One region of the Alcanivorax sp. VBW004 genome, then DNA from elsewhere that is predicted to be linked to it. Evidence: predicted binding sites of a transcription regulator. Region 1 holds the regulator's gene; each other region holds the start of a gene.
What was found. Region 1 encodes sigma-54, which starts transcription at its own class of promoters, with help from an activator protein. Its sites were predicted from a motif close to TGGCACNNNNNTTGCTNT; they were not measured.

Region 1 (3,273 bases):
TCCCGTTCATGGCCGATGGCGTCGGCCAGTGAGCGCTCGCCGGTGCCCAGCGGGTGACGGCGACGGGTGGCGCTGAAGCGGGTCTGCAGGGTGTGGTCATCCGCGTCCAGGTAGATGATTTCACTGCCCACCTGTTGTTCGTTCAAGGCTTCAAGGATGTTGTCGAAAGCCAGTAGCTGGGCGGGGAGGTTGCGGGCATCAATGCCCACAGCGACCCGCTCAATCGGGGGCTCGCCCTCGCTGAGCTGTTTCGCCAGTGTCGGCAGCATGCCGGCGGGCAGGTTGTCGACACAATAAAATCCCTGGTCCTCCAGCGCTTGCAGCGCGGTGGTTTTCCCGGACCCGGAGCGGCCACTAATAATGGTGAGTTTCATGATTGCACCGCTGGCACGCCACACGTAGCACGCTGGCACGCAAGATCGATAGACAAGGGGGCGTTTGGGGCGTGTTGCATGATGCGTGAAAGCTTGTTGCGTTCCTTCATGATGCCAGTCGCAACTCCGCTTCGGACTCTACGGCCGTCTGATAGAGGTGTTGGTTATCGGTGCTGTGGCGCAGTTCCGCACGGTAGCTGTCGTCGTTGAACAGGGATGCCAGGTGGCTGAGTGTCTTGAGGTGCTGTTCCGGGTTGTCCTGGGGGACCAGCAATACAAACACCAAGTCCACGGGGTGCCCGTCAACGGCGTCGAAATCGATGGGGCTTTCCAGTTTCAACAACAGGCCTACTGCTTGCTGGCAATGTCCGAGCCGGCAGTGGGGAATGGCAATGCCTTCGCCAATGCCTGTGGAGCCCAGTTTTTCCCGGGCGACCAAAGCATCGAAGACCTCCTGTTCATTGAGGCTGTCACAGCTGGCCGCGGCCAGCTGTGCAACCTGATCCAGCAGTTGTTTCTTGCTGCTGGCCTGCACGCCATGATGGGTGCGGGCCAGAGTCAGTAGTTCGCGAACTCGCATAATTGTCGCTTTGGGTTAGTGACCGTGCTTGTGGCTGACGGCCTTTTCCTTGTGTTTGAGAATCTGGCGGTCCAGCTTGTCCGTCAGCTTATCGATCGCTGCATACATGTCTCCGGCCTCAGCGGTGGCGAAGACATCGGCCCCGGAAATATGGATTGTGGATTCAGCTTTATGGGTTTTCGGTTCCGGAGAGAGAATGACCTGGACGCTGGTGATTTGATCGAAGTGGCGCTCCAGGCGGGAGAACTTATCACCCACATAGGCACGCAAGGCATCGGTAATATCCAGGTGATGACCGCTGATATTAATTTGCATGGCTGGCTCCTTTACCTGTTTGGGATCCGTCCTGGCGCCCTACACCAAACGCTTGCGGGCGCTGGAAGACGGTATTCGCATCGCCTCTCTGTATTTGGCGACGGTCCGGCGCGCTACATTGATTCCCTGCTCATTCAGCAAGCTGGCCAGCTTGTTATCGCTGAGCGGCTTGCGGGGATTCTCGGCAGCGACCAGCTTCTTAATAATGGCACGAATAGCGGTGGAGGAACACTCACCGCCGCCGTCTGTTCCCACGTGACTGGAAAAGAAATATTTCAGCTCAAAGACACCGCGGGGTGTCATCATGTATTTCTGGTTGGTGACCCGACTGATGGTCGATTCGTGCATCTCAACGGCATCGGCAATATCCGCCAGAACCAGGGGTTTCATGGCCTCATCGCCATAATCGAAGAACCCTTGCTGCACATCGACAATGCGGGTGGCTACCTTGAGCAGGGTGTCGTGGCGGCTCTGCAGGCTCTTGATGAACCATTTGGCTTCCTGAACGCAATTGCGCAGATATTGGCCGTCTTCGCCGCTGGTGTTGCGGGCGATGTTGGCGTATTGCTGCTGCAGGTTGACCCGGGGGAGCACGTCGTCGTTGAGGCTGACCTGCCAGCGGCCCTTATGCTGACGGACGATCACGTCGGGAACGGCGTAGTCCACCTGGGGCTCGCCGATCTGCTCGCCGGGGGCCGGGTCCAGGGTGCGTAGCAGGGACAGGGCCTCCAGCAGGACGTCTTCGCTGGTCTGCAGGGTGCGACGCAGGGCGGCGTAGTCGTGTTTTTCCAGCAGGTCCAGGTGAGCCAGCAGGGCGCAGGCTTCGTCGCGCAGGGCGGTATCGGCGGGCAGTTGGCGCAGTTGTACGCCCAGACAGTCCGCCAGATCGATGCTGGCTACGCCGACGGGGTCGAACTGCTGCAGACGGTGCTGCACGGCAAGCACTTCGTCGCGCTCCAGTTCATCGCCTTCGGTGAGCAGCTCCGGCTGGGCGTTCACCATGTCGACGATGTCATCCAGGGGCACGGTGATGTAGCCGCGGTCGTCCAGGGATTCAATGATTGTCATGGCGATAATGCGGTCCACATCGCTCATGGGCGTCAGATTCAGCTGCCAGAGCAGGTGGTCCTGAAGATTGCCGGAGACCGCGTGGCGTTGCTGCCATTCGTCTGCATCGTCGGGGAGGGAGGCGGTGGCGCTGCTGGTCTGGCCGGAATAGACATCGTCCCACTCGGTTTCTGCGCCGGGTTCGTCCTGCACCAGTTCTTCCAGGGCGTCGTCACGCTCGGTGTCCAGCTCCTCGTCCTGACGTTCTTCGTCATGTTCGGGCAGGCTGTCGTCACCGAAATCGTCGGCCAGTTCCAGCAAGGGGTTGCTCTCCACGGCCTGCTGGATTTCCTGGCGCAGGTCCAGCGTGGACAGCTGCAAGAGGCGGATGGCCTGCTGCAGCTGCGGCGTCATGGTGAGCTGCTGGCCAATTTGTAGTTGTAGTGTGGGCTTCATACTGCTCGGTATTCTGCGGATCCCCAAAACACGAGAATACCAAGCTGATCACACAACAAGCAAGAATTGTGCCACTGGTCTTTGTGTGCTAGGTGAGTGACGTTGGCGGTTGATAGTGGGCCGTTGGTGGCGAGGCGAGCAGCAATGGGGGGGGCAGCAGGTAGCCGCGTCCAGGCATTGGGCGCGGCTACCTTGCTTTCAGGCCGGTCCGTGCTTTCACGGCGTCGCTGGCAGTCTGTTTAGAGCCTGAAGTCGGCGCCCAGGTACACATCCCGCACCTGCTGGTTGGCGAGGATGATGTCCGCATCGCCGGAGGCAATGATGTGGCCGGCGCTGACGATATAGGCGGTGTCGCAGATATCCAGCGTTTCACGCACATTGTGGTCAGTGATCAGGACGCCAATGCCGCGGTCTTTCAGGTGGCGGATAATACCCTTGATATCGTTCACCGAGATCGGATCCACCCCGGCGAAGGGTTCGTCCAGCAGGATAAAGTCCGGG
Region 2 (3,273 bases), 390 kb from region 1:
TACCCACGATGTGGATGAGGCCGTACTGCTGTCAGACCGCATTGTGATGATGACCAATGGTCCCTCCGCCACCATCGGCGAGATTCTGGATGTGAAGGTCCCACGTCCACGGGACCGCCTGGCCCTGGCGGATGACCCCACCTTTGTTCGTTGTCGTCAGCAGGTGCTTCAGTTCCTGTATGAGAAACAGCGCAAGGTGGAGCCGCTGCCAAAGCGTGACAGCACTAAAGCTGAAGCGAACCGCAAGCGGGCCTGATTTAAACGCATAAAACCTGGATTAACCCTTCCGCTTTTTCGCGCACCGAAAAGCGGGAACAGGGAAGGTGCGCCCTGAATTTACGACGTTAACTTTTTTAATTTTGGGAAGTGTTGAGGAAACGATGATGAAATATTCTGCCATTGCTGCCGGTGTCCTTCTGTCCACGCTGGGCTTTACGGGGACAGCCAACGCGGAAGACGATGCCTTTATTACCGCACTGAAAGACGGCACACCGCTGCTGAACATGCGCCTGCGTTATGAAGACGTGGACAGTGATGCCTTTACCGAAGACGGCCAGGCGCTAACCCTGCGTACCCGTTTGGGTTACCAGAGTGGCAAGCTTCACGGCTTTGATGTGATGGGGGAGTTTGAAGATACCCGCATCGTGGGCCAGGTGGACAACTATGCGCCGCAGCAGGCCGGTTACCCGGTCATTGCAGATCCGGAAGTCACTGAACTGAACCGCGCCGCTATTCGTTATACCGGTAGCCATGCCCTGGAAGGCCTGGTGGCGACTTACGGTCGCCAGCGGATCATCTACGACAACGCCCGTTTTGTGGGGAACGTGGGCTGGCGCCAGGATGAACAGACCTTTGATGGTGCGCGGATTGATTACGGCATCAGTGATTTCAGTGTCTCTGCGGCCCATCTGACCCAGGTGAGCGGCATTACGCCGGGGTTTGATGCCAATGTGACCAACAATCTTTTCAATGCCAGCTGGGAGGGCATGCCGGGTGGCTCGCTAACCGCGTACGCCTACTTGCTGGAAACCGATAACGTAACCGACTCGCAGAACGATACCTACGGTGTGCGTTATGCCGGTGCTTTCGATCTGGATGCGGTAAAGCTGTTGCTCACGCTGGAAGGGGCCCAGCAGGAAGTGGAAGCCGGTGATACTGACTATTACTTTGCCGAGCTGGGCGCAGAGGTGGCCGGAGTAACGGTAAAAGTGGCACAGGAAGTGCTTGGTTCAGATGACGGCCTGGTGGCTTTCCAGACACCATTGGCGACCAAGCATGCCTTCAACGGGTGGGCGGACCAGTTCCTGGCCACGCCGGCTGATGGCCTGGAGGACACCTTCGTGACCGTGGGCGGCAAGCTGGCCGGGTTCAAGCTGGCGGCGGTCTACCACGACTTCCAGTCCAATGAAGGCAGCACGGATTACGGCACGGAAACCGACCTGCTGATGGCTCGCCCCATCGGTAAGCACTATGTGGTTGGTCTGAAGTATGCGCAGTACAGCGCCGACGACTTCAAGGATGACACCAGCAAGTACTGGGCCTGGGGTGAGATTAAATTCTGATCACATTTTGGTGCCGGAAGGTGCGTCGCCTTGGTGCACTTTTTCGGTGCTGGATTAGAGGAAAACTAAATACATTGAAAATCATCAGGTTAGGGATGTGATGACTGGCACAACCGTTGCAAAACAACCCGTAACGACAACGATTCCGGACGCGCCTGACATGATGGTTCCGAAAATAAGATGGCTCTGAAAATCATGCTGGTAGATGACCAGCCACCCCGTGCCGCGATTCTCGAGCGGGCCCTCATTGATGAGGGCCACGAGATCCTGTGCCGCCTGACCAGCGCCGCCGGTTTGGCGGAGAAGGTGCGCAGCAGTAATCCGGATGTGGTGATTGTCGACATGGATGCGCCTGATCGGGACACCCTGGAAAGCATGGCCCTGGTGCAGCGGGATATCCCGCGGCCCATGGTCATGTTCTGCAACCAGGACGACGAAGAGCTGGTGGTGGCGGCGCTGCGCGCGGGCGTCAGCGCCTACGTGGCTGGAGAAACCGACCTGACCCGGGTGCGCGGTGTCATGCGCGTGGCGACGGCCCGTTTCCGGGAATACCAGGCGTTGCGTGAAGAGCTGGAAGAAACCCGTGAGGCCCTGGCTGAGCGGAAAATCATTGAGCGTGCGAAAGGGTTGCTGATGCAGCGTCGCCGGCTCAATGAACAGGATGCCTACAGCACCCTGCGTCGCCAGGCCATGAACAGCGGGCAGCCGTTGATTCAGGTGGCCCGGTCGGTGCTGGATTATGCCGAAATGCTCAAGGCGCAAGGGTGAAGAACGCCAGACGCTGGACGCCGGAAGCCTGACGCAAAAAACAGGAGACAAGATGCGACGAGTGATGCCATTGATGAAGGCGCGCAGCCTGATCGAGACACCGGAGAAGACGGTGAGCCGGGCACCGGCCGTAGAGGGCGTCAGGTCGGTTCGCCGTCAGGCGTCCAGCATCCGGCGTCCGGCTTTCATGGAGCAAATCTCATGAAGGTGCGTATCGGCTATATGCCGCTGACAGACAGCTTGCCGCTGGCAGTGGCCCAGGAGGCAGGCTTCTTCGCCGCCGAAGGGCTGGATGTGGAGCTGCAACCGGAATGGAGCTGGGCCAGCCTGCGCGATCGGCTATTGGTGGGGCAGCTGGATGCGGCGCCGATGTTGGCGCCGATGCTGTTGTCCACGTCGCTGGGGCTGGGCTGTATCAAGAAGCCCCTCGCCACGGCATTTTCCATGGGGTTGAACGGTAACGGCGTGACAGTTTCGCCGATGCTGTTTCAGGGACTGTGCGCCTTGTCGGAAGGGCCGACACCCAACGACATCGCCGCCGCCATGAACAAGCTGGTGGCCGCGCGGGCTTCCAGCGGCGAAGCACCGCTGGTGCTCGCGGTGGTCTTTCCGTTTTCCTGTCATGCCTATCAGTTACGCCACTGGCTGAGTGTGGCCGGGCTGGATCCGGATCATGATGTGAAGCTGGTGGTGCTGCCGCCTTCGCAAATGGTGGATCACCTGCGCATGGGCCACATTGATGGTTTCTGTGTGGGCGAACCGTGGAATAGTCTGGCCGCACTGACCGGCGCCGGGCACTGTATTTTGTCCGGTTATCAGATTTGGGAAAATGCCCCGGAGAAGGTGCTGGCGGTATCCCGTGACTGGGTGTCACGTCATCCGGATACCCATCGTGCATTGCTGCGGGCGTTGTACAAGGCGGCCTGCCATGCGGATGAGAACC
Region 3 (3,273 bases), 970 kb from region 1:
GCCGGTAGACAGCCTGCACGATCTGCGTGGCGCCATGTGTTCTGCCATGGAGTCCATGGGGCTGAAAATCGAAGTGCATCACCACGAAGTGGGCACTGCGGGCCAGTGTGAAATCGGCGTTGGCGCCAACACCCTGACCGCCAAGGCGGACGAAGTACAGATCCTCAAGTACTGCGTACACAACGTGGCACATGCCTATGGCAAAACCGCTACTTTCATGCCCAAGCCGCTGATCGGTGATAACGGCTCCGGTATGCACGTGCACGTGTCCCTGGGCAAAGACGGCAAAAACCTGTTTGCCGGTGACGGCTATGCTGGCCTGTCTGACGAAGCGCTGTATTTCATCGGTGGTATCATCAAGCACGCCCGCGCCCTGAACGCATTCACCAATGCTTCCACCAACGCCTACAAGCGTCTGGTGCCCGGCTTTGAAGCGCCGGTAATGCTGGCCTACTCTGCTCGCAACCGTTCTGCGTCCATCCGCATTCCGTTTGTGAACAGCGCCAAGGCCCGTCGTGTGGAAGCGCGCTTCCCTGATCCGTCTGCGAACCCGTACCTGTGTTTCGCATCCCTGCTGATGGCTGGTCTGGACGGCATCAAGAACAAGATGCACCCTGGCGATGCCATGGACAAGGATCTGTACGATCTGCCGGCTGAAGAAGCCAAAGACATCCCCACCGTGGCTCACACCCTGACCATGGCGCTGGATTGTCTGGAAGAAGACATGGACTTCCTGACCGAAGGCGACGTGTTCACCAAGGATATGCTGGATGGCTACATCGCACTCAAGCGTGCCGAGGTTGAGCGTTTGAACATGACCCCGCACCCGGTTGAGTTCGACATGTACTACTCTTGCTAATGCCTTTCGGCACCTAGCAGAAAAGGGCCCCCGCTTGTCGGGGGCTTTTTTTTGCCTGTGAAAAGGCGGCCATTTTGTGCACTTACCCCTTTTCTGAAGGGGCGAGTCAGGCCAGAATCAAGGACAGTCATATGGAGATAACAATGAAAAAGTCGCTGATTGCGTTTGTTGCCCTGGGGTTGGTGTCTGGACTGAGCCTGGCGGCCACAGCGGAAGAGGAAGAGGGTGCCAGCCGGGTAGACGCCGCTGATGCGCCGGCGTCGAAGATTTACCGGACCACCGATGAAAAGGGCAATGTGGTATTCACGGATCAACCCGGAGAGAACAGCCGCTCCGAGGAAGTGAAACTGAAAACCACCAATACAGTGCCAATCAAGAAGGTGGAAATGCCGGAGGCGGTGTCGGCGCCAGAGGAAGAGGCGGCGGACCCCGCGGTGGAGGAGTACACATCGCTGACCATTACGTCCCCGGAAAGCGGCTCGACGCTGCGTAACCCGACCGATGCCGTGTATGTATCCGTGAATCTGCAGCCCGGGCTGCAAGCCGGCGATAGCCTGGTGTTGCTGGATAATGGCGCGGAGCAGCCCGCCCTGCAGCTGGATGCGCCGGAACGCGGGGTGCATAACCTGATCGTGAAAGTGGTGAGCGAGGAGGGCGAAACCCGCATCACCTCCGAGCCGGTGGAAGTGTACATTCACCGCAGCACGGTCAGTGATTTCCGCAATTTCCCCGGTGGCGGGAGTAACGGTGGTGCTGCGCAAGTCGGTGGTGCAGCGGACCGTGGTGGTTCGGCCAATGTGGGAGGCAGTGCTTCAACCGGGGGCGCTGCCAGCGTGGGCGGTGGTGCAGATCGGGGCACCGCTGCCCAGCCGGCAAAACCGAATCGGAGCATCCGTAGCAACTAACAATGCACCTTAATGGTGCATTCCGCCCCTCCTTCCCTTTAAACTCATCAATAGCAGGCTTTTACGCCTGTGCTGCAGGCCGCTGATACCCGCTTTGTCGGGCTGATCTACAGGTGGCCTGATAATTGCTTATGCCCTGTTATGGGCCAATTTCTGATGGGTGACATTACGTTGCACAAACGACTACTGGATCACCTGCGTACCGCAGTGATCATGCTGGACGATGCCTTGTGCGTGCGCTACCTGAACCCGGCGGCGGAAATGTTGCTGGCGACCAGTACCAGCCGTGCCGTCGGTCAGCCTCTGCCCGATTACTTTTTCGATGATGAAGAAGCCCGCCTCGCCATTCAGCAGTGCATTGATGATGAGCACCCCTTCACCCAGCGTGAGGCGCGGCTGTCGGTGGCGCCGGGCCATGAAATCATGGTGGATTATTCGGTCAGCCCGATTAACGAGCCGGGTCAGCCGTTGTGTCTGCTGATGGAAATGCAGTCGCTGGATCGCTTGCTGCGGATCAGTCGTGAAGAAGCGCTGATTCATGCGCACCAGGCTACCCGGGCACTGGTGCGAGGTGTGGCCCATGAAATCAAGAATCCGCTGGGTGGCATCCGCGGTGCGGCCCAGTTGCTGGAGCGGGCGCTGCCTGACCCGGAGCTTACCGAGTACACCAAGGTCATTATCGATGAAGCCGACCGGCTGCGGTCGGTGGCGGACCGCATGCTCGGCCCGCGCAAGCCGCCCGAGTTCCGTGCCGTGAATGTGCACGAGTGCCTGGAGCATGTGCGCCAGTTGCTGCTGGCGGAATACCCCAAAGGCGTGGCGATCTGGCGCGATTACGACATCAGCTTGCCGGATGTGATCGCCGACCGGGACCAGCTGATTCAGGTATTACTGAACCTTATCCGCAACGCCACCCAGGCGTTGCTGGAATCGAAGACGCCGGCACCGCGCATCACCATGCGTACCCGGGTGTTGCGCCAGTTCACCATTGGCGCCCAGCGTCACCGTTTGGTGCTGCGCATGGACATTATCGATAACGGCCCGGGCATTGCCGAGGATGTGCAGGAAACCCTGTTCTATCCCATGGTCAGTGGCCGTGCCAGCGGCACCGGGCTGGGGCTTTCCATTGCGCAGTCCATCATCAGCCAGCATCAGGGGTTGATTGAGTGCGAGAGCCAGCCGGGCGAAACCGTGTTTAGCATCCTGCTGCCCATGGAGCAGCTGGATGAAACAGAGAAACCGACATAGCGTTAATTGCGCTGCTTTGAACAGAGCGACGCCATACAAGCCGGCCGCTGATTGCGGTGGCGATGGAAACAACAGGAGTAGCAGGTCATGAGTGTCAGTATTTGGGTTGTGGATGATGACCGCTCCATTCGCTGGGTGTTGGAAAAGGCGCTGGGCCAGGAAGGCTACGCGGTGACCTGCTTTGAAGATGCGGATGAAGCGCTCAATACCCTGGAGCAGGGCGGGCAGGAGCCGGAAGTGCTGATCAGCGACGTGCGCATG

Region 2: a site for sigma-54 is predicted at 1,668-1,685, ahead of F1529_RS09605 (ANTAR domain-containing response regulator). Genes of this name have one in related genera too.
Region 3: a site for sigma-54 is predicted at 1,879-1,896, ahead of glnL (nitrogen regulation protein NR(II)). Genes of this name have one in related genera too.

What each region holds. Positions count from the first base shown of each region.
Region 1 covers NZ_WNHC01000001.1:1,695,441-1,698,713, forward strand. Annotated here, with positions in the region: gene rapZ (RNase adapter RapZ) at 1-374, opposite strand, end outside; gene ptsN (PTS IIA-like nitrogen regulatory protein PtsN) at 481-954, opposite strand; gene hpf (ribosome hibernation-promoting factor, HPF/YfiA family) at 970-1,269, opposite strand; gene F1529_RS07845 (RNA polymerase factor sigma-54) at 1,309-2,772, opposite strand; gene lptB (LPS export ABC transporter ATP-binding protein) at 3,012-3,273, opposite strand, start outside.
Region 2 covers NZ_WNHC01000001.1:2,084,834-2,088,106, forward strand. Annotated here, with positions in the region: gene F1529_RS09595 (ABC transporter ATP-binding protein) at 1-256, shown strand, start outside; gene F1529_RS09600 (alginate export family protein) at 384-1,562, shown strand; gene F1529_RS09605 (ANTAR domain-containing response regulator) at 1,743-2,330, shown strand; gene F1529_RS09610 (hypothetical protein) at 2,383-2,535, shown strand; gene F1529_RS09615 (CmpA/NrtA family ABC transporter substrate-binding protein) at 2,532-3,273, shown strand, end outside.
Region 3 covers NZ_WNHC01000001.1:729,666-732,938, forward strand. Annotated here, with positions in the region: gene glnA (glutamate--ammonia ligase) at 1-859, shown strand, start outside; gene F1529_RS03395 (DUF4124 domain-containing protein) at 1,003-1,764, shown strand; gene glnL (nitrogen regulation protein NR(II)) at 1,906-3,012, shown strand; gene glnG (nitrogen regulation protein NR(I)) at 3,100-3,273, shown strand, end outside.